DNA from 4 places in the Proteus sp. Marseille-Q3619 genome. Region 3 is predicted to be linked to each of the others. Evidence: predicted binding sites of a transcription regulator. Region 3 holds the regulator's gene; each other region holds the start of a gene.

Region 1 (7,781 bases), 1.3 Mb from region 3:
TTTACGCTTAAAAGATCCGATGCTTTATGATGAAGCATTGAAATATTGCACCAATTGTAAGCGTTGTGAAGTTGCTTGTCCGTCAGATGTGAAGATTGGTGACATCATTTCGCGTGCGAAACTGAACTACAATACAAAAACACCAAAACTTCGTGATGCTATTTTAAGTCATACGGATCTCATGGGCACATTATCAACGCCAATGGCGCCGATAGTAAATACCATTACAGGATTAAAACCTGTACGCAAGATCTTGGATAAAGCACTTAAAATCGACCATCGTCGCGAATTACCAAAATACTCTTTTGGTACATTTAGAACATGGATGAAAAAACAAGTTGAAGAGCAGGCGCGTTTTAAAGATCAAGTTGCCTTCTTTCATGGTTGTTATGCTAACTATAACCACCCACAATTAGGGAAAGATTTAGTTAAAGTATTCAACAAAATGGAGATTGGTGTTCAGTTATTAAAACGTGAAAAATGCTGTGGTGTTGCATTAATTGCGAATGGTTTTGTTAAACAAGCTAAAAAACAAGCCGCGGTAAACCTTGAATCTCTGACAGAAAAAATTGTTGAAAACAATATTCCTGTTGTTGCAACATCATCAACCTGTACTTTCACTATTCGTGATGAGTATGAACATATCCTTGATGTTGATACATCAAAAGTACGTGAAAACATTGAATTAGCAACACGTTATATTTATCGCTTATTAGAAGAAGGTCGTGAATTACCACTGGAACACACTCCGTTAAAAGTGGCGTATCACACACCTTGTCATATGGAAAAAATGGGATGGACAGCGTATTCCATTGATTTAATTAAGCGTATCCCTGGTGTTGAAGTCATTGTTTTAGATTCTCAATGCTGTGGTATTGCCGGAACTTACGGTTTTAAATCTGAAAACTACGATGTTGCTCAAGGCATTGGTGCGGGCTTATTCCGCCAGATTGAAGAGAGTGGCTGTGATTTGGTAATTACAGACTGTGAAACCTGTAAATGGCAAATTGAGATGTCAACGACGAAAAAATGTGAACACCCTATTAGTTTATTAGCAAGAGCATTATAAGTACTACCTATTCGATAATAAAAAATAATTGATTACTAAGATAACAAGCAGCTAGGGAATAAAAGAGGATCTTTTATTCCCTTTTTTATTTTTAGTAAAAAAAGTTGTGAAATATAAAAGAATAAGGAAATTAAATAACCTGATACGGTGGAACTCAGGTTATTTAAATACTCTTATTTTTAATGTGAGATATAGGTATTTTGATAAAGCCAAATATTTTGGACTTTTTTGAGCGTTATATTCTGCCCGTCGGTCAGCGAGAGCGCTTGTTTTCCAGCTTCATTAATAATTGGAATATCTAGTGCATTAGCCAATTCAGTTGTATTAGACAGAGGATTGCCGTGACTTAATAAAATTCCTTTAATCTTATTGGTATCAAGAGCCATTAATGTGGAGGGATGAAGCTGTTTTGTCACCAGAATTGCGTTCGTATAAGGAGGATGCGTGATTGGCGGAGGTGCTGAAGTTAAATAGCGTAGTAATCGAGATAAAATATCATCTAAATCACTTTCACGAGCACGCATATTATCATCATCCATTTGCGCATAAGTATCTATTAAATCAATGAATGTCTGCTGTAAGGCAAATTCAGCATTACAGTGATGTTTGCTTATCATGCTACATACAGTCAGCTGTAATTCTGTATTTTCTAATAAGAAGCGGTGACTAGAAAAAATATGGGCATATTGTTCTCCAATCGTGCGGTACGCTTCTTCTGTTAACCAGTCTATATCTTTTTTGGATCGCTCAATGGCTTTTACGAGACGTTTTTGCTCTTCAAGTAATAAGTGAGAGGATATTTTTTTACGAGGGATCACAAAACGATGATAAGGGTATAGCCAAACAGGTGCGGTGATAATTCTGACAGGTTCGTAATTTGTGTTTTTAGGGTGAATATTAAAATTAGGCAGATTTTCACCTAATTGCAGTTTTTTAATTGTAATGGTTTTATGCGCCGCTTTTTCTGCTTCTTCAAGCGAAGCGCCTAACGCAATACTATTGGCGGCAGCCAAGGTGCCTTCAACAATCGGTGCTGAACTTAACGCGACGTTAGTGGCTACGCTATGCTCCAGATTAGCGATAGCGAGTGCTGCATTTTGTGCTGAATGATAAGTATCGAGTAAAACGAGTACACCTTGTTTGCTATAACACTTTTTAATTGCTGTGAGTATCGTTTCTGGTGACACTTCATTAGCAAGATCAGAGGGTGTTTGATAGTTGGTCGCAATGGCAATTTTTACTTGGCGATCTACAGTCTGATTAACGAGCTCTTTAATACCATTGGCGAGCGTAAGGCTCTTTGAAACTAATACGATACTGACCATAAATCACCCTTTTTTGTAAATGCAAACAGGGAGATAAACACTCCCTGTTTACTCAGGCTTTAATAAAGCCATTCCCGTCCTAATTGGTCGGCAGTTAAAATAGCGGCATAAACCTTATCGGAATCGATATCAAATGGCATGTTGTAAATTGTCTCACCTTCAGCACAACTTAACTCAGCAACCGCCATGATTTTTTCATTTAATTCATCGCCTGTTGCATTGATACCCAACTCTTCTAAAGTGACCGGTAGTCCGACTAAGATACAGAAATCGAGGAACTCTTCTAACTCTTCTAATGGACTGTTTTCTAACACTAATTGGACTAATGTACCAAAGGCGACTTTTTCGCCATGGTACATATTGTGACACTCTTCTAATGCCGTAAACCCATTATGAATAGCATGGGCAGCCGCAAGACCCGCACTTTCAAAACCGATACCACTTAAGAAAGTATTAGCTTCGATAATATTTTCTACTGCCGTTGTACAAACACCTCGGCTGACTGCGAGTTTTGCTTTATAACCATCTTCTAAAAGGGTGTTATAGCAAAGTTCAGCCAGAGCTAGAGCTGCTAGTGTTGATTTGCCTCCTGCCATAGTCTGTTTTTGGGCATGACTACAGGCTCTTGCTTCGAAGTAGGTTGCTAAAGCATCTCCCATTCCAGCCACTAATAAACGAGCTGGTGCAGAAGCGATGATATTGGTGTCCATCACGACGACATCAGGATTTGTTGGGTAGAAAAGGTAACTATCAAACGCGCCTAATTCTGTATAAATGACAGAAAGTGCGCTTGTTGGTGCATCAGTGGAAGCAATGGTTGGAGAGATGACGACAGGAAGCTGGCATTTATAAGCAACAGCTTTGGCAGTATCAAGTGTTTTACCTCCACCAACGCCGATGATCACAAGAGAGGCTTGTGCTTTTGCGAGTTCAGATAACCGATTGATTTCGTTGTGTGTGCATTCACCATTAAACAGTTCAAAGTGCCCATTCACTTCATATTGAGACATGCTGTCTTTGACGGTACTTCCGACGAGCTCCATAACAAATTTATCAGCAATAATCAGTGCTCTATCGCCAAAAGGTTTTGCGTATTTACCAATATGGTATAGCGCATCTGGTCCTTGAATATATTTAGCGGGGGATTGAATAACTTTTAACATAATAGACTCCTACTATTCGCAAAAGAGAGTAAAAAATCCTTATGGTGGGGCTTGTCATCCCAATTGACACAGAATTCTATGGAGATGAACTTAAATACATTAACAGTTTAATAGACGAATAAAATATTTCATTGGAAATAATTAATCATTTTTATATTAGCATGCAAAAAACATCATAATAATGATATTTAAGTAATATTCTGTACGTTGTTTGACTAATCATGCTAATTAATTACTATAAGAAATATTTACGTAAAATAATAAATTATTTCGGTCAGAATAAAGCTTCATAAAATTGATTTATGAAGCTTTATTGTTTGAATTATGACATTTATGTCATTATTTTTTTGCGAGGTGAGACAGATTATGAGCGAATTTCAGCATAATCTTGTTTTTGATTTTCTTGTGCGAAAAAGTGACGCAAAATAAAATTCAACAAAACACCATATGCAGGCAAGAAAAACAGCATACAGATGGTCAATTTAAACACGTAGTCAACCAATGCAATTTCAACCCAATTCTCCGCCATAAATGCGTCAGTACTACGATAAAATGCAATAAAGAAGAAGGCGAGTGTGTCGAGTAAATTACCAAAGAACATCGCTGCACTTGGTGCTACCCACCATTTTTGTTGTTGTCTTAGACGATTAAAGACAGACACATCCATGATTTGACCTAACACATAAGCCATAAAGCTTGCTGTCGCAATTCTTGCCACCATGATATTAAAATCAGTTAATGAGGCAAAACCTTGCCAACTTCCTTGGAAAAAGAGCGTTGAGAGCAGGTAAGAAATTGCTAATGCAGGGATCATGACGGCAGTAATAATGCGTCGAGCCAAAGGCGCACCATAAATACGAACCGTTAAATCTGTTGCCAGAAAAATAAACGGAAAAGTAAAGGCACCCCAAGTGGTATGGAAACCAAAAATGGAGATAGGCAATTGCACAAGATAGTTACTAGATGTAATTATCAGAATGTGGAACAAAGAAAGCCATAACAGCGCCACCGCTTTTTGGCGGGGAGTGAACGTATACATAAATTGTACCTTTTTAGTGATTGGGGTGAGGGAACCCAATAAAACAGTGATTTCTCTCTTAAATGAGAGGATGCGCATAATACGCCTGTTGCGCAACAAAAGCAAAGGTTAGCGGGAATACCTTTGTACTTAATGTGCCGTGATGTGAACACGAAAGCGAGATATAATGACGCAATCTGTCAGTGTAAGAAGAATGGTTAATAGAATGAATGCTCAATTTGATGATGCAACTAAGACATTAGATACGCTAGGCCTACGTTGCCCTGAGCCTGTGATGTTAGTGCGTAAAACCATAAGAAATATGGCATTAGGTGATACGCTTTTAGTCATTGCGGATGATCCTGCCACAGTGCGTGATATTCCCGGCTTTTGTCGTTTTATGGAACATGATTTATTAAATCAAGAGACTGAATCTGCACCTTATCGTTATCTTATCCGTAAAAAAGAGAGCAATCTGTAATTTATCATCGCGCTAAAAAATAACCCAAACCTCAATTATTGAAGTTTGGGTTTTTTAGTTTACTTTATTCTTTGCTAGATGATTTAAGTTTTACTCTTAACAATCTTACGGCATTGGCGGTGACAAGGGCTGTTGCACCAGAGTCAGCCAGTACTGCAACCCAAAGCCCTGTTATTCCTAATAAGCTGGTCACTAAGAACACGGCTTTTAAGCCTAGCGCGATAGTGATGTTTTCACGAATAATTTTGCGTGTTGCACGAGATAACTGAATAATTTCAGGTAAACCTGTTAAACGGTTATGTGTTAATGCTGCATCTGCGGTTTCCAGTGCGACATCAGTTCCGCTTCCCATTGCAACACCAATAGTCGCTGCTTTCATTGCTGGCGCATCGTTAATACCATCACCGACCATCATGGTGTTATGCGTTTTACTGATTTCCATCACTGAAGTCACTTTATCTTCAGGGAGTAATCCTGCACGGAAATCCATGCCAAGTTTTTTCGCAATCGCCGCTGCGGCTCTTGGATTATCGCCCGTTAGCATTACGGCATTAATGTTCATCTCTTTCAATAATTTCATTGATTCGATGGCATCACTGCGTAAGGTATCTTGCATAGCAATAACACCGATTAGCTGACTCTCTTTTAATACAACAACAACGGTTTTACCTTCATCTTCAAGGCGTGCAACCTCTTGTTGCCATTGAGGCGATAATGTTGTTGTTTCTGATAATTGAGACGGCGCACTCACTAGAATGTGTTGGCTATTTAAATAACCTTCAATACCTTTACCCGCTAAGGCTTTACGATCTTCCGCTTCAACAACAAGCACGCTTTGTTCTTGTGCTTTATTGATAATGGCTTTTGCTAATGGGTGGTGTGATCCGACTTCTACGGATGAAGCAAAAGTCAGGACTTCTTTTTCATTAAACCCCGTTTCAGCAACAACATCCGTAACTTGAGGTTTCCCTTCAGTCAATGTACCTGTTTTATCAAGTGCGATGGTATTAACGGTGCCTAATTGCTCTAACGCTGCACCTCCTTTAATTAACGCACCACGTTTTGTAGCAGCAGCTAATGCTGAGGTAATTGCTGCTGGTGTTGAGATAACCAACGCACAAGGACAACCAATCAATAACAGCGTTAAGCCGCGATAGAACCATGTTTCCCAAGGCTGAGCAAAGAACAGCGGTGGCACAATAATCACTAATGCAGAGAACAGCATAATAGCAGGGGTATAGTAGCGACTAAAGCGGTCCACAAAACGCTCAATTGGCGCTCTACGCTCTTCAGCCTCTTCAATCAATTGCAAAATACGGTCAATAGCATTTTGCCCTTGTTCAGATACCACTTTCATCTGTACAGCTCTATCCACAGATAAACAACCTGCTGCCACTTTTTCGCCTTGTAGACGCTCTACTGGCACGGATTCACCCGTTAATGCACTTTCATCAAAGCTTGCAAATGCACTGACTAATTCCGCATCTGTGGGTAAGCGTGAACCTGGTGCAATTTCGATGATGTCGCCTGGACGTAATTGCGCAACAGGCACAGTTTGTTTTTTACCATCTTTGACTAATGTCGCTTCTTCTGGCACTAATGCCATTAATGCACTGACACCACGACGAGCACGTCCTGCGGCATAAGACTCCAGCATTTCACCAATCATAAACAGCAAAATAACCATTGCTGCTTCTTCGGTAGCATTAATAAAGAGCGCACCAATTGCGGCAACACTCATCAACGTTTCTATGGCGAAAGGTGTACCACTGCGAATAAGTTGCAAAGACTTTTTCACAATGGGGAATAGGCCAATTAAGGTTGTTGCAAGAAAAGCGGCACGTCCTGCTTGAGGATCAATAAACTCAGCACCCCAGCTAATTGCCATTAAAATCGCAAGTACAATGACAAACGAGCTCTCTTTTAATAGGCTTTGCTTATCCACTTTTTTAGATTGAGGAGATGAAAGATCAAAAAGCTCAAATCCTGCACTTTTAATTGCGGCAATGACATCTGCGCGTAGATCGCTATCCGCATCAACGACCAATTTTTCGGTGGCAAAAAGGACTTTTGCTTGTTTTACACCAGCCACTTTAAGTGCTGCGGTTTCAATTTTTTGTGCGCAACTTGGGCAGTCCATACCTTGTACTTTCCAGCTAAAGCGTTGTTGTGCAATCTTTTCTGGCTCAATGTTAGAAACAGGGGCGTTGATATCACAGCTTCCATGAGCATGATTATGCCCATCATGGCTATGATCGTGACCATCATGATCATGTTTGTGGTGATGCTCATCCTCGCATTCAGGATCACTTTTATCTGTCTTGGTATGAGAATGTCCGCTTTCAGTATGTGAGTGCGTACTATTCTCTGAGTGACCTGAACAGCATTGAGAGCTTGAGCAGCAAGCATCGGTATGTTTATGATTATCGTGTTGATGAGCATGTTTAGTCATAACTGGCTCTCCTTGTTCAACAAAGTAAAGTTTAAATTCATTTATCTGATAAGTACTTTACAGCTTGGAGTAGAGTCCAGAGTCAAGATACCGAAGGCATATTCATTGGCAAAAAGTGCGAATTAGGTCAAAAAATTAACCCCTCATTCTATTTTGTCAAAACAAGGGGTTAATGGATGCTAAATGAATAAGGCTCTGACGATAAAGAAATGCCCAATAAAATAACAGGCGCTGACAAGCCCTTTAGAAGCCGAGAATGAGAAGCGGAAGCGG
Region 2 (7,781 bases), 3.4 Mb from region 3:
AACGAGAGTTGTTAATAACAGTTGTTGCTCTTGATTAAAGCCAGGTAAATCAGTATTTGAAAGAATATAAGCAGAATGGCGATGTAACCCACTTAAATTAATACTTAATCCCACTTCATGTAACATAACAGCCCAAACTAAAATAGCCTCTAAATCAGGGCGAACTAGCTTAGGATTTTGCTGTGCCCATTGAGCGTAAAGAGATTGCATAGTTTCAAGAACACGTTTTGCTTGTTCTCTATCGATATTATAGTGTTCTGCAAGGCTTTTAGCTGTGCGCTGGCGAATATCTTGATGGCGAAATCTACCTTCCATTTCATAAAGCACACCTTCACGTAATGCACCGTCAGATAGGTGTAGGGCTTTTAATCCTAATGAATCAAAAATACCGCATAAAATCGCCAAACCTGGTACAAAAACATGTTTACGTTCATCGGATAAACCTGGAAGGGCGATATCTCTAAATTTCTTAAATCGTAAAACTTGTTTAGTGAGCATTAGTAGGCGTTCTGGAGTAATAACACCGTCTTTTTCACCAAACTCAACTAAGATCTCATGAGCCGCTTTAATTGTTCCTGATGCCCCTAAAGCCACATCCCAGCCAGTCATTTTGTATTGCCATGCAATTTTTTCCATTTTACGCGCTGCTTTTTCTCGTGCTTTACGAAAAGCAGATTCGCTAATTTTTTGTTCTGGGAAAAATTGACGGCTAAAACTGACACAACCCATGCGTTGGCTTTCGATTAAAATTGGCTCAAAATTTTCACCAATAACCAATTCTGTTGAGCCACCACCGATATCGATAACGAGCTTTCGACCTTTTTCAGATTGAGTGTGCTCCACTCCCATAAAAATAAGTCGGGCTTCTTCATGCCCTGAAATAATTTCAATAGGATAAGGAATAACTTCTTTGGCTCGTTGAAGAAAGACTTTCGCATTAGTGGCGACACGCAAAGTGTGTGTTCCCACGACGGTGACATTTTCTGCGGGAAAACCCTGTAACCTTTCAGCAAAAAGGGAAAGGGCGGAGAGCCCACGTAACATAGCCTCTTCGCTTAATTCGTTATCATCATCAAGTCCATCAGCAAGATAAACTCGCTGTTTTAAACGACTTAAGACTTGTAATGCGCCATTAACAACACGCGCAATTATCATATGAAAACTATTAGAACCGAGGTCAATAGCCGCAATTTCTAAAGGACGTGGTGAAGAGTCATCTTGTAATAAAGGCATAAAATTACGCTCGTGAACCGGGTTGTTCTAACAATTTAATATACTCATAGACAGCAAGCTGGGAACGGATCTTACGTTTATTTCCACGAGGAACATAGCTATTTGTTAAATCTTTATCGATATAACGTGCTTTTACGGTGTCATTAAATTGAATATCCAGTATATCAAGAACGCGCTGTTTAAGTTGAGGATCAAGCAAAGCCACTGCAACTTCAATGCGATAATCAAGATTTCGCGTCATCCAATCGGCAGAGGAGAGAAAGATTTTTTCATCCCCTTTATTGGTGAAAACATAAACACGATCATGCTCTAAAAAGCGGTCAACAATACTGGTTACTTGAATGTTTTCACTAAATCCTGGCTGATTAGGCACTAAAGAACACATTCCTCGGACTAACAGCCGTACTTTTACGCCTGCTTCTGAAGCGTCATAAAGGCGATTAACTAATTCTTCATCAACTAAATTATTCACTTTTAATGTAATACCCGCAGGATGCCCTGCTTGTGCACTATGAATTTCATTGGTGATTAATTGATTTAAAAGGGTGCGCGAGTTTTGTGGCGAAACCATTAAATGCTCAAAGGTGACAGGGCGATAAGGGTTTTCAATAAAGCTAAAAACGCGACGTACTTCATTGGTAATTTCAGTGTTAGTCGTTAATAGTGAATAGTCAGTATAAAGACGCGCTGTTTTTTCGTTAAAGTTCCCCGTACCGATATGAGCATAGCGAATGATTTCACCATTTTCTAAACGTGAAATGATAAATAACTTCGCGTGAATTTTTAAACCCGGTGCAGAGAAAATAACGTGAACGCCCGCTTCAGTCAGGCGTTTTGCCCAGTGGATATTCGCTGCTTCATCAAAACGTGCTTGTAACTCAACAACCACTGTGACACGTTTGCCATTATGCGCAGCGTGGATCATCGAATCAATAATTCGAGAGTCTTTAGCAACACGGTAAATATTGATTTTGATTGAGATAACACTTGGGTCAAAAGAGGCTTGGCGCAACAATTCCAACACATGCTCAAAGGTATGATAAGGATAATAGAGCAAAACATCACGCTCACGTATCGCATCAAAGCCATTACGGAAGTTATCAAACCAAATATGGCGTAAACGTGGAATAGGTTTATTTAACAGAAATTTACTACCCTCATTTGGGAAGTTAATAAAATCTTTAAAATTATGATAACGACCACCAGCAATGACGGAGTCATTATTCGATAAACCTAATTTACTGCGCAGCAACGCCACCATTTCATCAGGCATATCGCGTTGATAAACAAAACGGACAGGCTCTGCGGTAAGACGTTGTTTTAATGTTGATGACATCATTTCAAGTAAACTTGATTCCATTTCTGTTGCAAGATCGTATTCTGCATCTCGCGTCATTTTCATGGAATAAGCACTTAATGAGTCATAATCAAAGAAGCCTTTAAACACCTCATCAAGACAGTAGCGTAAAATATTATCCAATAAAATCATGGATTTTTTCTTACTACGTCCTTGTTCTGTCGGCAGAATAACAAAACGAGGTACTTTATCTGACGGAATTTCTAACAGGGCATAATGAATAATTTGCCCTTGTACAATTTCAACCGCTAAATAGGTGTAGTCATCTTTAAGAAACTCAACCAAGTCTGTTTCAGGATTAATTAAAATAGGCGTGATGTGTTTTCTTAAATTTTGACGGAAATATTGGCGTAACCAGATTTGTTGATTAGGTGAGATTTGGCGTTCATTAATTAAAAAGATTTGGTTTCGCGCCATTTCAAGTAACAAATCATTATATAAAGCATCAAACTCTTGGTCGGCTTTAGCTACTTTTGATTGAATTTTCTTTATAAGATGGCGAGCATGGCTTGACGCGGAGCGTGAGCCACGTTCTTCATTAATCAAAATACGGCGTTTTACATCGGCAAAACGAACCTTGTAAAACTCATCAAGATTATTTGAATAGATCCCCAGAAACCTGACTCTTTCAATTAACGGGTTTCTTTTATCAGCCGCTTCTTGTAATACACGTTCATTAAATGCAAGCCAACTGATCTCTTTATCAATATAGAGTCGTTCCTGGGACATCTGAACTCCAACAAGGGTTAAAGTTAAAACTTAATATCTGAATAAATCAGACGTGTTGCTTAATAGTCGCACCCGGTTTAACAAAATTCTCGGGTTTCGCCTCTTTGGCTTTTTGTTCAAAATAAGGTGCTTGGAAAGTACACATTCTAATCGCAGAACGGTAGGCACCGTTAACAAAAAACTCATCTATTAAATCACCTTCTTTTTTAAAGCCAAGCTTTTCATAAATATGAATCGCTTTAGCATTCTCTTTATCGACGATTAAATAGAGTTTGTATAAATTAAGTACAGAAAATGCATAATCCATCGCAAGTTTCGCCGCGCGTGCAGCATATCCATGGCCTTGATGCGCAGGAGCAATGATAATTTGGAATTCAGCACGACGGTGAACATAATCAATTTCAACCAACTCGACAAGTCCAACTTTAGTGCCGTCACTTTCAGCAATAAAACGGCGTTCACTTTGGTCGTGAATATGTTTTTCATAAAGGTCGCTTAACTCGATAAAAGCCTCATAAGGCTCTTCAAACCAATAGCGCATAACGCTGGCGTTATTATCAAGTTGATGGACAAAAGAGAGATCTTCTCGTTCGAGAGGACGTAATTTTATAGGTGGAACTTTCTTACCACCGGACATAAGCACCTCGGTGAATGCATTGAATAAAAAGAGAAAAGGGTGACACAAAAAAAGTCACGTGGGCTACAGTGTAGCACAATGTGACTTTTTATCTTAAACGAAATAGTCAACCAAGGTTGTCGAAAAGCGCAATATCATCGAGAACGGCTTGATTATTCTGCATTTTTAATCGCTCGTCAGCTAACCAACCGATCGCTAGTGGATAAATACGATACTCTTCTGCTTGTATTCTTGTTTGTAATGATTGTTCAGTATCATCTGGTAAAACAGGAATGCGAGCTTGAATAATCATGGGACCACCATCAAGTTCTTCTGTAACAAAATGGACGGTAACGCCATGAAAAGAGTCTTTATTCGCTAAAACTTGGCGATGAGTGTGTAATCCGGGATATTTAGGAAGTAAAGAAGGATGAATATTTAATAATTTATGCTGATAATGAGTCACAAAATCAGGCGATAAAATACGCATAAAACCGGCTAAAACCACAATGTCGGGCTGATAAGCATCGATTTTTTCAATTAATGCTTTATCGTAATCAGCTCTGTCATTATATAGAGTTGGATCAACAAAATATGCTGGAATATCAGCAAGTTTTGCCCGTTCAAGACCATACGCATTAGCTTTATTACTTAAGACAGCAACCACATTACCCGTGATTTTATTTGCCCTACAGGCGTCAATAATCGCCTGTAGGTTGCTGCCGTTTCCTGAGATGAGGACGACAATATTTTTCATACACATGTTTTCATTAGTTAATAATAACTTGTGCTTCACCCGCAGCTTGTGGCGCAATTTCACCAATTAACCATGCGTTTTCACCACACTCAGCAAGATGTGCTAATGTTTTTTCAACGTCATTTGGGTTAACGGCAATTAACAATCCAACACCACAGTTAAAGGTACGATACATTTCATGTGTGCTGACTTGTCCCGCATCTTGTAACCATTTAAAAACCAGTGGCCATTCCCAGCTTTTACTATCAATACGCGCTTGCGTATTTTCAGGTAATACACGAGGAATATTTTCCCAGAATCCGCCACCTGTAATATGTGCCACAGCATGGATATCCACATTTTCAATTAATGAAAGTAGTGACTTTACATAAATACGAGTAGGGGCTAATAGGTGATCAGCTAATGATTTATTACCTAAGGATGTGCTTTCAGCTTGTGTATTGTTGACTTCAAGAATTTTTCTGACTAATGAATAACCATTAGAATGAGGACCACTTGATGCTAAAGCGATTAGAGCATCGCCAGTTTTAACTTTGCTACCATCGATAATTTCTGATTTTTCAACCACGCCGACACAAAAGCCTGCGATATCATAATCATTACCGTGATACATTCCTGGCATTTCAGCAGTTTCACCACCGACTAATGCACAACCAGATTGCTTACAACCTTCTGCAATACCTGTTACTACGCGTGCTGCGGTATCGACATCTAATTTTCCTGTGGCATAGTAGTCAAGGAAGAAAAGGGGTTCTGCACCTTGAACAATTAAATCGTTGACACACATTGCGACTAAATCAATCCCGATGTCATCATGGCGATTTAAATCCATCGCAAGGCGAAGTTTAGTTCCTACGCCATCTGTGCCTGAAACTAAAATAGGTTCACGGTATTTAGATGGAATTGCACAAAGTGCGCCAAAGCCACCTAAACCCCCCATAACTTCAGGACGGCGGGTTTCTTTTACTACACCTTTGATACGATCGACTAAAGCATTACCTGCATCAATATCGACACCGGCATCTTTATAGCTGAGAGAGGATTTGTTAGTCACGTAGAGCCCTCACGGCAAGTTGCTGTTAAGAAAAAATGTGTGCGAGCGCTATTCTAACAGGCAAAGCAAACGTTTGCGAGGATCTTCTTTGTAGGTCACAATTATTCATGTTGGTGTGGTTAAAAGCTGTGCGCTTGATCAATATCAATAGAAAAACGATGGAATATTGGCAAAAAAGCGGTATAATCTCGCGATTTTTTTGTCAGGCTGCGTCGTACATTAGGAGAAATTATGAAGATCGTTGAGGTAAAACACCCACTCATTCAACATAAATTGGGGCTGATGCGAGATCATGATATAAGCACTAAACGCTTTCGTGAACTGGCTTCAGAAGTTTCCAGTCTACTGACGTATGAAGCTACCGCCGATTTAGAAACAGAGACGGTAACAATAGAAGGTTGGTGTGGTTCGGTAGAGATAGAACAGATTAAAGGAAAAAAAATCACAGTAGTTCCTATCCTCCGTGCAGGTATCGGGATGATGGACGGAGTATTAGAAAATATTCCTAGTGCCCGAATCAGTGTAGTTGGCGTTTACCGCGATGAAGAAACATTAAAACCTGTCCCTTACTTCCAGAAATTAGCATCCAATATTGAAGAGCGTATGGCTCTTGTTGTTGACCCTATGTTAGCAACAGGCGGCTCTATGATTGCCACAATTGATTTATTAAAAAATGCGGGTTGTACTTCAATTAAAGTATTAGTACTGGTTGCTGCTCCAGAAGGTATTAAGGCATTAGAAGAAGCTCATCCAGATGTGGAATTATATACTGCATCTATTGATAGCCATCTTAATGAGCACGGGTACATCGTTCCAGGTCTTGGCGATGCTGGTGATAAGATATTTGGTACAAAATAATAATTAAGCCGACTTTGATAGTCGGCTTTTTTTTGAACCTAAATATCTTGTTCTATAGTTAGAAATATACAAACCAATTTCACATTCATATCAAAGAGAGGTCGTAAGCATGACTCGTCGTGCAATCGGGGTAGAAGAGCGCCCACCATTATTACAAACAATTCCGTTGAGTCTTCAACATCTGTTTGCAATGTTTGGCGCCACCGTACTTGTGCCAATTTTATTTAAAGTTAATCCGGCAACAATATTGTTATTTAACGGGATCGGAACCCTGCTTTATCTCTTTATTTGTAAAGGACGCATTCCTGCTTATTTAGGTTCAAGTTTTGCGTTTATCTCACCTGTACTTTTATTGTTACCTTTAGGGTATGAATTAGCACTTGGGGGATTCATCGTCTGTGGAGTGTTATTTTGTATCGTTGCAGGTATTGTCAAAATAGCAGGGCGAGGCTGGATTAATGTGATGTTTCCGCCTGCGGCAATGGGCGCAATCGTTGCCGTCATCGGACTTGAATTAGCAGGAACCGCTGCGGGAATGGCAGGATTATTACCAAGTGCAGATGCACCCGTTGATAGTCAGACACTGCTTATTTCTATGGTGACTCTAGGTGTGACTATCTTAGGCTCTGTGATGTTTAGAGGATTCCTTGCTATTATTCCTATTCTTATTGGGGTATTAGCAGGTTATGCACTCTCTTTCTTCTTGGGCGTTGTTGATATTACACCAATTAAAGAAGCTAACTGGTTTGCACTACCGACATTCTATTCACCGCGTTTTGAATGGAGTGCTATCTTTATTATTCTGCCTGCCGCATTAGTTGTTATTGCTGAGCACGTTGGACACCTTGTTGTTACAGCAAATATTGTACAACGCGATTTAATGAAAAACCCAGGTTTACATCGTTCTATGTTCGCAAACGGTTTCTCTACCATTATTTCGGGTTTCTTTGGTTCAACACCTAATACCACTTATGGTGAAAACATTGGTGTTATGGCTATCACTAAGGTTTACAGCTCATGGGTTATTGGTGGTGCGGCAATTCTCGCTATCTTATTATCTTGTGTCGGTAAACTGGCTGCGGCTATTGCTGCTGTACCTGTTCCTGTTATGGGTGGGGTTTCATTACTGCTTTACGGTGTCATTGGTGCATCAGGTATTCGTGTCTTGTTAGATTCA
Region 3 (7,781 bases):
ACTGATTATCAATTTCCGATATTCTATTTTTATCGGATAAGTACAACTTAATGCCTGATATAAATAATCCCAATAAGCTTTGTAACCGTTTTCGGGGTTACTACCCTGTTGTCATTGATGTTGAAACAGGTGGATTTAATGCGAAAACAGACGGTTTACTTGAAATCGCCGCCATTACACTAAAAATGGATGAGCAAGGTTGGCTAAAACCTGATAACACATTACATTTTCATGTTGAACCCTTTGAAGGGGCTAATTTAGAGCCAGCAGCCTTAGAGTTTACAGGTATTGATCCAACTAATCCTTTACGTGGCGCAGTCAGTGAATATGAAGCCTTTCATGCCATTTTTAAAATGGTACGTAAAGGAATGAAGGATGCAGATTGTAATCGCGCTATTATTGTCGCTCATAATGCAAATTTTGATCACAGCTTTGTGATGGCTGCTGCTGAGCGTGCTGGATTAAAACGTAATCCTTTTCACCCTTTTGCCACCTTTGATACAGCGGCTTTAAGTGGATTGGTATTAGGGCAGACAATTTTGGCTAAAGCCTGCATCACTGCTGGCATTCCCTTTGATAGCAAATTAGCGCACGGTGCATTATACGATACTAATCGCACATCATTACTTTTTTGTGAATTAGTTAACCGTTGGAAAAAGCTTGGTGGATGGCCATTGCCTACACCTTGAAACTATGATTTCGCTGATACATTTATGAATAACAGAAAAAAGCCAGTTCAATGATGAACTGGCTTTTTTATCGAAGATCTCATTATTTTTATGCGTTTCAATACCGAAACAATAAAAATTAATTACTGTGCTTCTTCTTCACCACGGTATTTATCAGCAGTCTCTTTTAATAACTTCTGTAATTCACCGCGCTGATACATTTCTAAAATAATGTCACATCCACCGACTAATTCACCATCTACCCATAATTGTGGGAAGGTTGGCCAGTGTGCATATTTTGGTAGTTCTGCACGAATATCTGGGTTTTGCAAGATATCAACATACGCAAAACGCTCACCACAAGCAGAGATAGCTTGAACTGCCTGAGCAGAAAAACCACAACTTGGTAATTTTGGTGAACCTTTCATGTATAAAATAATTGGGTTTTCATTGATCTGGCGTTCAATTTTTTCAATAGTCGTCATTTGTAAGTCCTTACAGCCTTTTATATTCGATATGCTTTATAGGGGAAAACATGAAAGAAGAATACCACTTTATATTAGAAACCTCTATATAAGTTTAGTTCTCGATATAAAACAATAAGTTGGTATTAATCTATGAGATTATTGATGAGAAAAAACACAATAAAGCATAAAAAATAAATCAATGCGTTACCGATGGTTATGAGTGTGTTTTATCCTATTAGCTCCCTTTTTATTTTTGCAGTTTTTCCTTTCTTAATTTTAAGCGCATTTTTTCTTCACTTGATTTTAAAGTATATAAAGCACTGCTTTATTATGAAATGAAATAACAACGGCTTTAGGTGGTGTTGGTTTATAGAATAAGCAAGAAGAAAAGAACAAGTCACTTTTATATCAAAATCAATATATTAAATTTCATAATCTATACATTAAGATAAAACGCTACTTTATTAAAAGGATATAATGTATATAAATAAGTTTGTTATAAACCTTGATGAGTATTAACTATGGATATGATTTTGCTGTTTCTTTTAGTGGGATGTATCACTGGCTTTTTTGCTGGACTACTTGGCATAGGAGGCGGTGCAATCATTGTTCCAGTAGTTATGTATGTAGTGAGTCAACAAGCTATCCCAACAGATATGGTGATGAAAATTGCCTTATCTACCTCGTTCTCTGTCATTATATTTTCCACAGCATCTTCAGCGTATTCACATAACAAACATAAAGCCATTTTATGGCAGCAATTTCCTCTATTATCTATCGGCACTATCATTGGTATGCTTGTTGGGACATTTCTGGTACAAAAAATGTCAAACACGATATTGCAAATCGTGTTCTGTATTTTCATGGTATATACCATCTATGGATTATTAACCAAAAAGAAAGAAGCAGAACGCATAGAAAATGTGAAAGATCCTGTTGTTTCAAAACCGGCATTAACCAGTGGTGGCTCTTTAATTGGCTTTATATCCAGCTTTATCGGCATTGCTGGTGGGACTATCACCATTCCTCTTTTAAGTCATTGGGGATTTAATACACGCAAATGTATTGCAACCTCTTCAATGATTGGTGTCATCATCGCTTCCATTGGCACAATCATGGGTATTATCTATGGTTGGAATCAAACAAATATTGATGACTATTATTTAGGCTTTGTTTATTTACCTGCCTTTATTGGAATAAGCATTACCAGCATTCTCTTCGCCCCTGTCGGTGTAAAAGTTGCTTATCGCCTACCTATTCCAAGAGTTCGCCAAATATTTGCATTATTTCTATTCTTAGTCGTAGTGAAAATGATGTATACACTGATGATAGAGTAAGCAGAAAATGCAACAATCAGAGGATATAGGCTCTAAACACAGTCGATATTTTACTGCTTTACGAGTTGCTCTGTGGGATATACTCTTATGAGTATAATTAATCTATATGGCTTATAACTATAGATAAAAGATATTTAGCTGTTATTTCAGCAGATTTTTGTTAAAATAATTAGCAAAATAGTAACAACTTAGTGATTCATTTGCCTCATTCTATCAATTCAAATGATTTTGATGGAATGATTTCAGGCACAAAACCCGAAATAGATAGTTTAAAGGAGTACGCAATGTCTTTCGAATTACCAAAATTACCTTATGCGTTAGATGCTCTTGAGCCACACATCTCTAAAGAAACTTTAGAATATCACTACGGCAAACACCACCAAACTTACGTAACCAATTTAAATAACCTGGTTAAAGGTACTGATTTAGAAAGCAAATCCTTAGAAGAAATCATCAAATCTACTGATGGTGGTATCTTTAATAATGCAGCTCAAGTATGGAACCACACTTTCTACTGGAACTGTTTAGCACCAAATGCAGGCGGCGCACCAACAGGTAAAGTTGCTGATGCTATCAACAAAGCATTCGGCTCTTTTGAAGAGTTCAAAAAGCAATTTAATGATGCGGCAGCTAAAAACTTCGGTTCAGGTTGGACTTGGTTAGTTAAAAAAGCAGACGGTTCAGTTGCGATTGTTAACACGTCTAATGCTGCTACTCCAGTTTCAGGCGCAGACAAACCACTGTTAACAGTAGACGTATGGGAACATGCTTACTACATCGACTACCGTAATGCGCGCGTTAAATATTTAGAAGAGTTCTGGGCACTGGTTAACTGGTCATTTGTTGAAGCTAACCTTGCTTAATTGAGCTTGATAATCAAAGGTGAGTGATTGAGATTCATTTTTGGTGACAAAATAACAAAGGGCCTTGAGCCCTTTGTTATATTCAGATATTCGATAATCTATTATTTAAATTGATCGGATATTCTATAAAGCAGTGATTAGAACAACATAGTCGAAAATAAAACAATCATAACAAGCGCTGCTACTGCTGTACTCAAACCAAATTTCAGATCCGTATCCATCTATTTCTCCCTCAAAATGATTATAATACACTTTTTTAACCATAACCTTGTCATGGTTAATTATTATCACATATCAAAATTTGCTAAAATAGCGACTAGTGCACAATTTATAACATTGATTAATACTTTCACTTTTGAGCTAGATCATACAAAATTCACAGCTAATCGCTAAATTATTGCCAGTGTTTGCCCTATGTATGACTATACTGGCAGTTAAACCATAAAATTAGATAAAAGAGACCAATGAAGGTCAGGAGTTTTCCACACCATGGCAACAATAAAAGACGTGGCAAAACGCGCAGGCGTATCAACCACGACTGTTTCTCATGTGATCAACAAAACACGTTTTGTTGCTGAGAACACACGGGCAGCAGTTTGGGCCGCTATAAAAGAATTAAATTATTCGCCTAGTGCCGTTGCGCGTAGTTTAAAAGTCAATCACACCAAATCTATTGGCCTGTTAGCCACGTCCAGTGAAGCTCCTTACTTTGCTGAAGTGATTGAAGCTGTTGAAAATAGTTGTTATAGCAAAGGCTACACACTGATTTTATGTAATTCACATAATAACCTCGATAAACAAAAAGCCTATTTAGCGATGCTGGCACAAAAACGTGTTGATGGGTTATTAGTCATGTGTTCTGAATACCCCGATCACCTTCTGACACTGTTAGAAGGCTATCGTAATATTCCAATGGTTGTCATGGATTGGGGTAAGGCGCGTGGTGACTTTACCGATACGATTATCGATAATGCTTTTCATGGTGGCTATATTGCGGGTCGTTACCTTATTGAACGTGGTCATCGTGATATTGGTATTATCCCTGGTCCATTAGAACGTAATACCGGTGGTGGTCGCTTACAAGGTTTCTTAAAAGCCATGGAAGAAGCAAAAATCACAGTAAAAGATGAGTGGATTGTACAAGGCGACTTTGAGCCAGAATCTGGTTATAAAGCCATGTATCAGATGCTAAATCAAAAACATCGCCCTACTGCTGTTTTTTGTGGTGGTGATGTGATGGCAATGGGCGCAATTTGTGCCGCTGATGAGCTAGGTTTACGTGTTCCTTTCGATATTTCCATTGTGGGTTACGACAATATTCGTAATGCGCGTTATTTTACGCCAGCATTAACCACAGTCCACCAGCCAAAAGAGCGTTTAGGTCAAATGGCTTTGTCAATGTTGCTTGATCGCATCGTCAACAAACGCGAAGACGCCCAAACAATCGAAGTTCATCCACGATTAGTTGAGCGCCGTTCAGTTGCTGACGGTCCTTTTATTGACTACCGTCGTTAATTCAGATTTATTCGGCTATCTGATTTCTAGCGAAGCCATTCCTCATTTAAGGTTTGGCTATCTCCAAGATAATCTAACAACCATGTCAAAGCGGGTGATTCACTTTTATCGACCCACGTCAGGCAGCATGGGCTGTCTGGCAATGGTTGTGCCAGTTGTAAAGTAACCAGCTTACCTTGTTCAATTAAAGGTTCAGCACGATGCCAAGGCACCATTCCTACGCATAATCCCGCTAACAAGCATTCAAGCCCCATATCCCATGTCGGAACAACCATTCTACGCTGATTATTTAGCGCCCAAGTGTCACGCTTTGGTAAACTGCGTGAAGTATCTTCTAAGCATAAACTTGGATAAGGTCGCATCTCATCATCCGTTAATGGATGTTGTGCTTTCGCTAAAGGGTGATCAACATGACAAACACAGCGCCAAGGCATAAATCCCATATCTCTAAAACTATAACGTTCACCAATTGGTGAGGCTCTTGTTGCACCAATCGCTAAATCAACACGACCATTAACTAAGGAGTCCCATACGCCATTAAACACTTCAGGGTAGACATACAGCTCAATATCAGGAAAATGGCGGTAGAAATCGAGAATAAGTTGTTGTGTTCTTTCAGGTTTAACAATGCAATCAACTGCTATACTAAATTGACCGCGCCACCCATTAGAAACTTGTTGACAAAGATGCCGAGTGTCATTCATTTTTTTGATAACAGATCGTGCTTCTTTGATGAAAATTTTACCTGCATCGGTTAATTCTACATCACGGTGACGGCGCTCAAACAAAGGAACGGCAAGCCATTCCTCTAATTGCCGAACAGTGTAACTAACGGCGGATGGCACTCTGTGCAATTCTTGAGCAGCGGAGCTAAAACTTCCTGTTCTTGCAACTGCATCAACAACTTCTAAAGAGTATTCTGACCACATAGAGTTTATTCCTTTGAAAATTTTTCACAGCATTAACCAAATATTCCCGTTTCACAAGTAAAATAGGTCTTAGTTACAATACATAAAATGTTCTACATCACATAGCATAGAAAATAAAATGAATTCTAAAACTTCCACACAATCAAAAACACCTATGAGCTTTATGGTGTACCTAGCGGGTTTGAGTATGCTAGGTTACTTAGCTATTGATATGTACTTACCTGCATTTGGTATGATGCAGCGTGAACTCTCTATCAGCGAAGGTGCTATTAGTAATAGCTTAAGTATCTTTTTATTTGGCTTTGCTGTTGCTCAATTACTTTGGGGACCTCTTTCTGACAAAGTCGGTCGTAAACCTATTCTACTTATTGGTTTAAGCCTTTTCTCTTTAGGCTGTCTTGGTATGCTGTGGGTTGAGAGTGCAACTGGCTTACTTGCTATGCGCTTCCTACAAGCTTTCGGTGTTTGCTCTGCCGCTGTTATTTGGCAAGCTCTTGTCATCGACCGTTTTGATGAATCTCGCGCTCAGCACGTTTTTGCTTTAATTATGCCACTGGTTGCATTATCACCAGCACTTGCACCTTTAATCGGTGCTTCGTTATTAAATCACGGTGGCTGGCGTATGATTTTCATGGTGTTAATGGCTGTAACATTAGTTCTAATGTTACCGACATTAATGCTAAAAAACATTAAACAAAAATCAGTCACTGATGAAAACCAATCTACCGCTTCATTTACGACTTTACTAAAATCCCCTCTCTACACAGGTAACGTATTAGTTTACGCTTCTTGTAGTGCAGGTTTCTTTGCTTGGTTAGCTGGCTCACCAATCATTCTTGAAAAGATGGGCTACTCTCCACAGGATATCGGTTTAAGTTATATTCCACAAACTATTGCATTTATGGTAGGTGGTTATGGCTGTCGTATTTTACTGTCAAAAATGACAGGTAAAACGCTACTGCCACTGTTGTTAATTGGTTATGCTGTCAGTATGACTGCGTTATACCTTGTTGCTAAATTTACTGAGCCAACATTAACGACTATTTTAATTCCATTCTGTATTATGGCTGCAATGAATGGTGCATCATATCCAATCGCAGTATCTAATGCTTTATCTGCTTACCCTGAAATTAGTGGTAAAGCAGCTGCATTACAAAATGCACTTCAACTGGGTCTTTGTAGCTTAGCAAGTTTTATTGTGTCCGCATTTATCAGCCAACAACCTCTGATTAACACCACTGCAATTATGGCGTTAACAGCAATTCCAATGGCGGTTGGCTACTTTATTCAGCGCAATAAATCTGTTACCAAGCACACGATTCAAACCGCAGAATAATCGCTCTCCTTATTTTAAGAATCATCTTAAAAAGGCCATTTTATAAAAAATGGCCTTTTTCTTTTCTAGAGAAAAATATGCTACGTCTCTATACTTACCTATACGCTGTAATAGCGTTTTGTTTATTTTTCTTTCGGATTTTGAGACATTAAACAGATTATTTGCTGATTATGTCAGATTAGTTGTTTTATTAATTCTATTCGTTCAATTCATAATGAACACAATACCATTTTAATACTATCAATCTGTACACATCCTTTCTTAGCTTTATGTTTCAAAACCCGCTTAGTTTACGCGGAGAGTATATGAGTACATCTTGTGTAGAAGAAGGCCGAAAGACCTCCAACGATCCTTATGAAAAGATCGTAATAGAACTGTTAACTCACACAGATATTCGAATTAATGGTTCAGAACCTTATGATATTCAGGTTCATAATCAGAATTTTTATAAAAGAGTATTACAGCAAGGCTCATTAGGTCTCGGCGAAAGTTATATGGATGGTTGGTGGGATTGTGAGCGGCTGGATATATTCTTTCATAAAGTCTTACGTGCTGGTCTTGAAAATAAGCTCCCACAAAATCTACGTGATATTTTCAAGATTGCGACAGCCCGCCTTTTTAATCTGCAAACACAAAAACGCGCATGGATGGTAGGTAAAGAGCATT
Region 4 (7,781 bases), 2.1 Mb from region 3:
TACTGAGATGTTTCAGTTCTCCCGGTTCGCTTCATTAACCTATGTATTCAGTTAATGATAATATCCATTGGATATTGGGTTTCCCCATTCGGAAATCGTCGGGTATAACGGTTCATATCACCTTACCGACGCTTATCGCAGATTAGCACGTCCTTCATCGCCTCTGATTGCCTAGGCATCCACCGTGTACGCTTATTCGCTTAACCTCACAACCCGAAGGTGTCTTTTTGAAGACTATCTTGGTGGTGATGGCTGCGCAGATTACATTTCGTCGTTGGGCAGTGCTCGCCATGCTCACATACTTATGTATGTTGCGCTGGCTACGCGCTGGCCGCCTCGAACTGTAAATTGCTCGCTCATCCCACTTTGATGTCAAAAACACATTCAAAGTTTGAGATTTTGAGAGACTCATCAATATACCTCGGTGATATATTGATTTGTTTTCAATTTTTCAGCTTGTTCCAGATTGTTAAAGAGCAAAATAATTCGCAGTATACTATTGCTAATATACTCTGAATTATTGTTTTTTATTCAAGAGATTATGGTGGAGCTAAGCGGGATCGAACCGCTGACCTCCTGCGTGCAAGGCAGGCGCTCTCCCAGCTGAGCTATAGCCCCATAATGCATTCTTAATACCTGTATAACCACTCCTTTTCTTCTTTATAAAAGAAGCTTTTTCTTTAGGCAAGGCGTGGAGTAACGAAGTTTACTTAAAGTAAACGAGTTGCTTCACAACACAGCATAAAGGAAAAGTGGTAGGCCTGAGTGGACTTGAACCACCGACCTCACCCTTATCAGGGGTGCGCTCTAACCACCTGAGCTACAAGCCTATACCGGTATTTCTGCTCGTTCTTCATCAGACAATCTGTGTGAGCACTGCACATAACACGTATCTCTTAGGTAAGGAGGTGATCCAACCGCAGGTTCCCCTACGGTTACCTTGTTACGACTTCACCCCAGTCATGAATCACAAAGTGGTAAGCGCCCTCCCGAAGGTTAAGCTACCTACTTCTTTTGCAACCCACTCCCATGGTGTGACGGGCGGTGTGTACAAGGCCCGGGAACGTATTCACCGTAGCATTCTGATCTACGATTACTAGCGATTCCGACTTCATGGAGTCGAGTTGCAGACTCCAATCCGGACTACGACAGACTTTATGAGTTCCGCTTGCTCTCGCGAGGTCGCTTCTCTTTGTATCTGCCATTGTAGCACGTGTGTAGCCCTACTCGTAAGGGCCATGATGACTTGACGTCATCCCCACCTTCCTCCGGTTTATCACCGGCAGTCTCCTTTGAGTTCCCGCCATCACGCGCTGGCAACAAAGGATAAGGGTTGCGCTCGTTGCGGGACTTAACCCAACATTTCACAACACGAGCTGACGACAGCCATGCAGCACCTGTCTCAGCGTTCCCGAAGGCACTCCTCTATCTCTAAAGGATTCGCTGGATGTCAAGAGTAGGTAAGGTTCTTCGCGTTGCATCGAATTAAACCACATGCTCCACCGCTTGTGCGGGCCCCCGTCAATTCATTTGAGTTTTAACCTTGCGGCCGTACTCCCCAGGCGGTCGATTTAACGCGTTAGCTCCAGAAGCCACGGTTCAAGACCACAACCTCTAAATCGACATCGTTTACAGCGTGGACTACCAGGGTATCTAATCCTGTTTGCTCCCCACGCTTTCGCACCTGAGCGTCAGTCTTTGTCCAGGGGGCCGCCTTCGCCACCGGTATTCCTCCACATCTCTACGCATTTCACCGCTACACGTGGAATTCTACCCCCCTCTACAAGACTCTAGCCAACCAGTTTCAGATGCAATTCCCAAGTTAAGCTCGGGGCTTTCACATCTGACTTAATTGACCGCCTGCGTGCGCTTTACGCCCAGTAATTCCGATTAACGCTTGCACCCTCCGTATTACCGCGGCTGCTGGCACGGAGTTAGCCGGTGCTTCTTCTGCGGGTAACGTCAATTGATAAAGGTATTAACTTTATCACCTTCCTCCCCGCTGAAAGTACTTTACAACCCTAAGGCCTTCTTCATACACGCGGCATGGCTGCATCAGGCTTGCGCCCATTGTGCAATATTCCCCACTGCTGCCTCCCGTAGGAGTCTGGGCCGTGTCTCAGTCCCAGTGTGGCTGATCATCCTCTCAGACCAGCTAGAGATCGTCGCCTAGGTGAGCCATTACCTCACCTACTAGCTAATCCCATATGGGTTCATCCGATAGCGCAAGGTCCGAAGAGCCCCTGCTTTGGTCCGTAGACGTCATGCGGTATTAGCTACCGTTTCCAGTAGTTATCCCCCTCTATCGGGCAGATCCCCATACATTACTCACCCGTCCGCCGCTCGTCAGCAAGAAAGCAAGCTTTCTCCTGTTACCGCTCGACTTGCATGTGTTAGGCCTGCCGCCAGCGTTCAATCTGAGCCATGATCAAACTCTTCAATTAAAAGTGTTTGATGCTCAAAGAAATCGAAAACTTAGCTATTCATAAATGAATTTACTTTTGTTGTTCACTCTTCAAGACTTGATACATCTAATATTTTAGAAGATATCGTCTCTGCGAGTGCCCACACAGATTGTCTGATAATTTGTTAAAGAGCAGTGCAACATTCGCTGCCGTTTCCGGTCTTCTGCGTTGTTGCGAGGAGGTGCATTCTACATCTTCCTCATTCAGTGTCAAGCGTTTATTTTCAAGGCTTTTCACTTTTTTCTTCGTTCTCTCGGCTAACTCACTTAGCGTGGTTTGCCGTGACAACGAGGACGCATTATAGGGAGTTTTCCGAGGCTGGCAATAGTTTTTTTTAGAAAAAAAATCGTTTGCTTAATTCCACAGCAAAACCCCCACTTATACGCACTTATCAACAATTTTATCCACAGACTGTCTTTTTACATAAAATTAGCATGTCAAACGCAAACGTTTGCGTTATTATAATGACCGATTAAGTAAGATTGATTTTGTGTCCATCTTCTGAAATGTTAGTTAAGCAAACACAATTTCACTGTATTAATGTGATTTAACTTCACCATTACTACCGTTATACCAACCCCAAGGGATAAAACTCATGCAACATCTTCGTCCTATCCGCCGTGCACTTTTAAGTGTGTCTGATAAAGCAGGTATTTTAGAATTTGCTAAAGCACTTGTTGAAAGAGAAGTAGAACTCTTATCGACAGGTGGAACCGCACGTCTATTAGCAGAAGCTGGCTTACCGGTTATTGAAGTCTCCGATTACACAGGTTTCCCAGAAATGATGGATGGCAGAGTGAAAACGCTGCACCCTAAAGTACATGGTGGAATTTTAGGTCGTCGTGGACAAGACGATGCGATTATGGAAGAACATGAAATTCGACCTATCGATATGGTCGTCGTAAATCTTTATCCTTTCGCTAAGACGGTAGCTCGCCCAGATTGCTCATTAGCAGATGCAGTGGAGAATATCGATATTGGTGGACCAACAATGGTTCGCTCCGCAGCAAAAAATCATAAAGACGTTACGATTGTAGTAAATAGTAATGACTATGAAAGAGTGATTGAAGAAATGGATAATCACGAAAATAGTCTTACTTTAGACACACGCTTTGATTTGGCGATTAAAGCCTTTGAACATACAGCTGCTTACGACGGAATGATTGCTAACTACTTTGGTCAGAAGGTTGCACCTTATTATGGTGATACTTCACAACCATCAGGTACTTTCCCTCGAACCTTAAATCTGAACTATATAAAGAAACAAGATATGCGTTATGGTGAAAATGCTCATCAGCAAGCAGCTTTCTATATAGAAGAGAATATAGAGGAAGCATCTATTGCCACTGCAAACCAATTACAAGGCAAAGCACTTTCTTATAACAACATCGCTGATACTGATGCCGCGTTAGAATGTGTGAAATCATTCTCCGAGCCTGCATGTGTTATTGTGAAACATGCAAACCCTTGTGGAGTTGCAATTGCGAACACTCTCACACAAGCATATGACAATGCATTTAAAACCGATCCAACTTCTGCATTTGGCGGTATTATCGCATTCAATCGTCCATTAGATGCAAAAACAGCAAGTGCAATCATCGAACGCCAGTTTGTTGAAGTGATCATTGCTCCTTCTATTAATGAAGATGCGCTACCGATTTTAGAAACAAAACCAAATGTTCGTGTATTAGCTTGTGGTCAATGGCATGAAGCCAAACCAGCGTTAGATTTCAAACGTGTTAATGGTGGACTGTTAGTTCAAGATCGTGACTTGGGTATGGTAAAAGAAGAAAACTTAAGAGTAGTCACTCAACGTCAACCAAGTGAACGTGAACTTAAAGATGCACTCTTCTGCTGGAAAGTCGCAAAATTTGTAAAATCAAATGCCATTGTTTACGCAAAAAACGATATGACTGTCGGTATTGGTGCAGGACAAATGAGCCGTGTGTATTCTGCAAAAATTGCGGGGATTAAAGCCGCTGATGAAGGCTTAGAAGTTGCAGGTTGTGCAATGGCATCAGATGCATTCTTCCCATTTAGAGATGGTATTGATGCAGCAGCACTTGCCGGTGTGACTTGTGTTATTCAGCCTGGTGGTTCAATTCGTGATGATGAAGTGATTGCAGCTGCAAATGAACATAACATCGCGATGATTTTCACCAATATGCGCCACTTCCGTCATTAATAAGGTATTGATATGAAGATTTTGATTATTGGTAATGGTGGTCGTGAGCATGCTTTAGCTTGGAAAGCCGTTCAATCACCGCTTACTACACAAGTCTTTGTTGCGCCGGGTAATGCTGGAACAGCGTTAGAGCAAGGCGTACAAAACGTTGCAATCAGTGCAACGGATATTCCTGCATTAATTGCCTTTGCTCTAGAGAATAATATTGATTTAACAATTGTTGGCCCTGAAGCCCCACTTGTTATTGGTGTTGTTGATGCCTTTAAAGCAGCGGGACTGACCATCTTTGGTCCAACAAAAGGAGCCGCTCAATTAGAGGGTTCTAAAGCTTTTACAAAAGATTTTTTAGCTCGACATAAAATTCCAACTGCGGATTATCAAAATTTTACAGAGATAGCGCCTGCACTTGAGTACCTCAATAAAGTAGGCGCGCCGATTGTTATCAAAGCAGATGGTTTAGCAGCAGGTAAAGGCGTTATTGTTGCAATGACACAAGCTGAGGCTGAAGCTGCAATTAAAGATATGCTGGCTGGCAATGTTTTTGGTGATGCAGGGCACCGTATTGTTATCGAAGAATATCTTGATGGTGAAGAAGCTAGCTTTATTGTCATAGTTGATGGTGAACACGTTATTCCAATGGCAACAAGCCAAGATCATAAGCGTGTCGGCGATGGCGATACAGGTCCTAATACTGGGGGAATGGGTGCATATTCGCCAGCACCTGTTGTTACACCAGAAATCCACCAGCAAGTAATGGAAAGGATCATTTATCCAACAGTAAAAGGAATGGCTTCTGAAGGACATCGCTACCAAGGTTTCCTTTATGCTGGACTGATGATTGATAAACAAGGTGTTGCTAAGGTTATTGAGTTTAACTGTCGTTTTGGTGATCCAGAAACTCAACCTATTATGATGCGTATGCAATCTGACTTAGTTGAACTCTGTTTAGCTGGAGCAAAAGGTAATTTAAAAGATAAAGATCCCCATTGGGATCCTCGCCCAGCTTTAGGGATTGTGATTGCAGCAGGCGGCTACCCTGCGGATTATCGTCAAGGTGATGTTATCGAAGGCTTAACACCAACATCGTCAACAACGGCAAAGGTATTTCAAGCTGGAACAACACTCAATGACAAAGGCGAAGTTATCACTGCTGGCGGGCGAGTATTATGTGTGACTGCATTAGGTGATGATATCGAGCAAGCTCAAAAAAATGCTTATGCTTTAGCGAAAGGTATTCATTGGGATGGTAGTTTTTATCGTCATGATATCGGCTATCGAGCGATTGCACGCTTAAAGAAATAATTTAACAACGGCAAAAGGGAGTGATCACAAGCTCTCTTTTGTTGGTTCCCATTTACAAAAATCGTGTTCTGCAACCATAAGTAATTGCTTACCTTCTGGTGAATCAAGCCAAGCAACATAAGAAGGCTTATTTGGATTGCGCGCTCTCGTTTTTAACCAGCGTTGTTCTGGATCTTCAAATGAAACACTCACCTTCTCGCCAGCACATGTTGTCATTGTATTTTGATACCAGACACCCTGTACTAAATTTACTTTCCCAATAGTAAGCGCTTCGCTGATTTCACGCTCTTTACTTGCAGCAAACACCATTCTTAAACGTTCATCTTCTGTTAATGCTCGTTTTTGCTTTTGGCTTTCTTGTTGCATGAAAATAACTTCACCACGTTTATTTAAACGAAGGTGCCAAGATGAGGGCTCGGTAGGATTGATAACTTCAGAGCGGACTTGCCAAAGCTTATTTTGGCGATACTCATAGAATGTGATGACAGTTTCTGGCTTTTTATAAAAGCTATAAACACTCATGATCACTTGAGGTTCTGACGCTGTATTATTTAAACGCCATAATCGCACAATGCCTTCGTCCGCAATATAACCTGTTGCAGAAAATTCAGGTAGCTGCACAGTAGAGGAGCAGGCGCTGAGCAAAAAAGCAGATCCTATTGCTAACAGCCCCTGTCGTTTCAACAAAAGGGGAGTAAATCCCCCTCTATTGTTCATTCCGTTCAAAGGAATTATTTTACTGCGTCTTTCAGTGCTTTACCGGCAGTAAATGCAGGAACGTTAGCTGCTGCAATTTTAATTTCTTTACCAGTTTGAGGGTTACGACCAGTACGCTCTGCACGGTGATTCACCTTGAATGTACCGAAACCAACTAACTGTACAGAATCGCCTTCTTTCAGAGCACCTGTTACTGAATCGATAAACGCTTCAATAGCAGCTTTTGCTTGAGTTTTTGTCAGATCCGCTTTTTCAGCAACTGATTCGGTTAATTCAGCTTTGTTCATAAAATAGTCCTTAAAGTATGTTTTATCGTTTGAAAAACATCTGGTGAAAAAACTTAACTTATCTTTTTAAGAGGATAAATTAAGTAAAACACCTGAGCCACTTCTTTTCGTACCCAATGTAGAACATACACGGGGGTGATGTGAAGTCTTTAAACGTCGCTTTTCAAGCACTAAATCACGTTTTTCTGATTTAGTGCGTTAATTCTATACCGATATTGCTCATTCCAGCTTCACGAAGGTCTGCACGTAGACCTTTGATCAGTTCGACATCTCTTTCTTCACATTCTACAAGTAGACGGTAAATTTCCCATTGGATATCGAATTCTTCAATAACAGCAGGTAGAGATCTAAGCTCTTCTTCACTCATTTCTCTTTCTGCTTGTGTCATTTCAAGTGAAGCAACTGTCCCTACTGATAATTTACTCACTTCAATAGCGTGACTTAATGATTCACCGCTTAAACGAGAGTGAACAATTTCACTAAGTGCAACACAGGCATCAATCGCAGGATAGACACCATAAATCTCGAACTGAGATGCATCAGGAATTGCTTCTTCTAATTTCTCTAATTGAGAATCAAAATTAACCTTTGCATCTTTCACCGTTAAAGTTTCCCAAACCAGATCGAGAATACGGCGATAAAGCATTGGATCGGTAAAACCTGTTTCACGACAAAATACCTGATAATTTGGGTACATTCTCTCACACAGGCATGCCATAAACGTCAGGTGTTGCCAAGCTTCTAGCTTTTCTAAACGTAAATGGATTGGGTTCTTCAACATTCGTGATTACTCATTTTCTTAACTTAGGCGCAGTTTACCTGAAA

The links. The regulator PurR, encoded in region 3, represses purine synthesis genes. The targets are predictions, from matches to a motif close to CANGCAAACGTTTGCNTG.
Region 1: the regulator PurR is predicted to act here: its motif matches at 4,695-4,712, upstream of ACWPWK_RS12460 (7-cyano-7-deazaguanine/7-aminomethyl-7-deazaguanine transporter).
Region 2: the regulator PurR is predicted to act here: its motif matches at 5,809-5,826, upstream of purM (phosphoribosylformylglycinamidine cyclo-ligase).
Region 4: the regulator PurR is predicted to act here: its motif matches at 2,906-2,923, upstream of purH (bifunctional phosphoribosylaminoimidazolecarboxamide formyltransferase/IMP cyclohydrolase).

What each region holds. Positions count from the first base shown of each region.
Region 1 covers NZ_CBDIMP010000001.1:2,699,069-2,706,849, forward strand. The annotation lists gene glpC (anaerobic glycerol-3-phosphate dehydrogenase subunit GlpC) at 1-1,069, shown strand, start outside; gene ACWPWK_RS12450 (phosphoenolpyruvate-utilizing N-terminal domain-containing protein) at 1,249-2,394, opposite strand; gene ACWPWK_RS12455 (glycerol dehydrogenase) at 2,454-3,557, opposite strand; gene ACWPWK_RS12460 (7-cyano-7-deazaguanine/7-aminomethyl-7-deazaguanine transporter) at 3,922-4,596, opposite strand; gene tusA (sulfurtransferase TusA) at 4,802-5,056, shown strand; gene ACWPWK_RS12470 (zinc/cadmium/mercury/lead-transporting ATPase) at 5,121-7,508, opposite strand; gene ACWPWK_RS12475 (lysoplasmalogenase) at 7,688-7,781, opposite strand, start outside.
Region 2 covers NZ_CBDIMP010000001.1:555,152-562,932, reverse strand. The annotation lists gene ppx (exopolyphosphatase) at 1-1,233, opposite strand, end outside; gene ppk1 (polyphosphate kinase 1) at 1,238-3,319, opposite strand; gene speG (spermidine N1-acetyltransferase) at 3,366-3,956, opposite strand; gene purN (phosphoribosylglycinamide formyltransferase) at 4,063-4,692, opposite strand; gene purM (phosphoribosylformylglycinamidine cyclo-ligase) at 4,706-5,746, opposite strand; gene upp (uracil phosphoribosyltransferase) at 5,978-6,604, shown strand; gene uraA (uracil permease) at 6,714-7,781, shown strand, end outside.
Region 3 covers NZ_CBDIMP010000001.1:3,967,012-3,974,792, reverse strand. The annotation lists gene rnt (ribonuclease T) at 51-689, shown strand; gene ACWPWK_RS18605 (Grx4 family monothiol glutaredoxin) at 812-1,153, opposite strand; gene ACWPWK_RS18600 (sulfite exporter TauE/SafE family protein) at 1,657-2,472, shown strand; gene sodB (superoxide dismutase [Fe]) at 2,757-3,335, shown strand; gene cydH (cytochrome bd-I oxidase subunit CydH) at 3,473-3,556, opposite strand; gene purR (HTH-type transcriptional repressor PurR) at 3,825-4,850, shown strand; gene punR (DNA-binding transcriptional activator PunR) at 4,877-5,779, opposite strand; gene punC (purine nucleoside transporter PunC) at 5,898-7,115, shown strand; gene cfa (cyclopropane fatty acyl phospholipid synthase) at 7,421-7,781, shown strand, end outside.
Region 4 covers NZ_CBDIMP010000001.1:1,844,309-1,852,089, forward strand. The annotation lists rRNA gene ACWPWK_RS08440 (23S ribosomal RNA) at 1-206, opposite strand, end outside; tRNA gene ACWPWK_RS08445 (tRNA-Ala) at 543-618, opposite strand; tRNA gene ACWPWK_RS08450 (tRNA-Ile) at 754-830, opposite strand; rRNA gene ACWPWK_RS08455 (16S ribosomal RNA) at 902-2,444, opposite strand; gene purH (bifunctional phosphoribosylaminoimidazolecarboxamide formyltransferase/IMP cyclohydrolase) at 3,061-4,650, shown strand; gene purD (phosphoribosylamine--glycine ligase) at 4,663-5,952, shown strand; gene ACWPWK_RS08470 (DUF1481 domain-containing protein) at 5,977-6,639, opposite strand; gene ACWPWK_RS08475 (HU family DNA-binding protein) at 6,684-6,956, opposite strand; gene ACWPWK_RS08480 (YjaG family protein) at 7,147-7,737, opposite strand.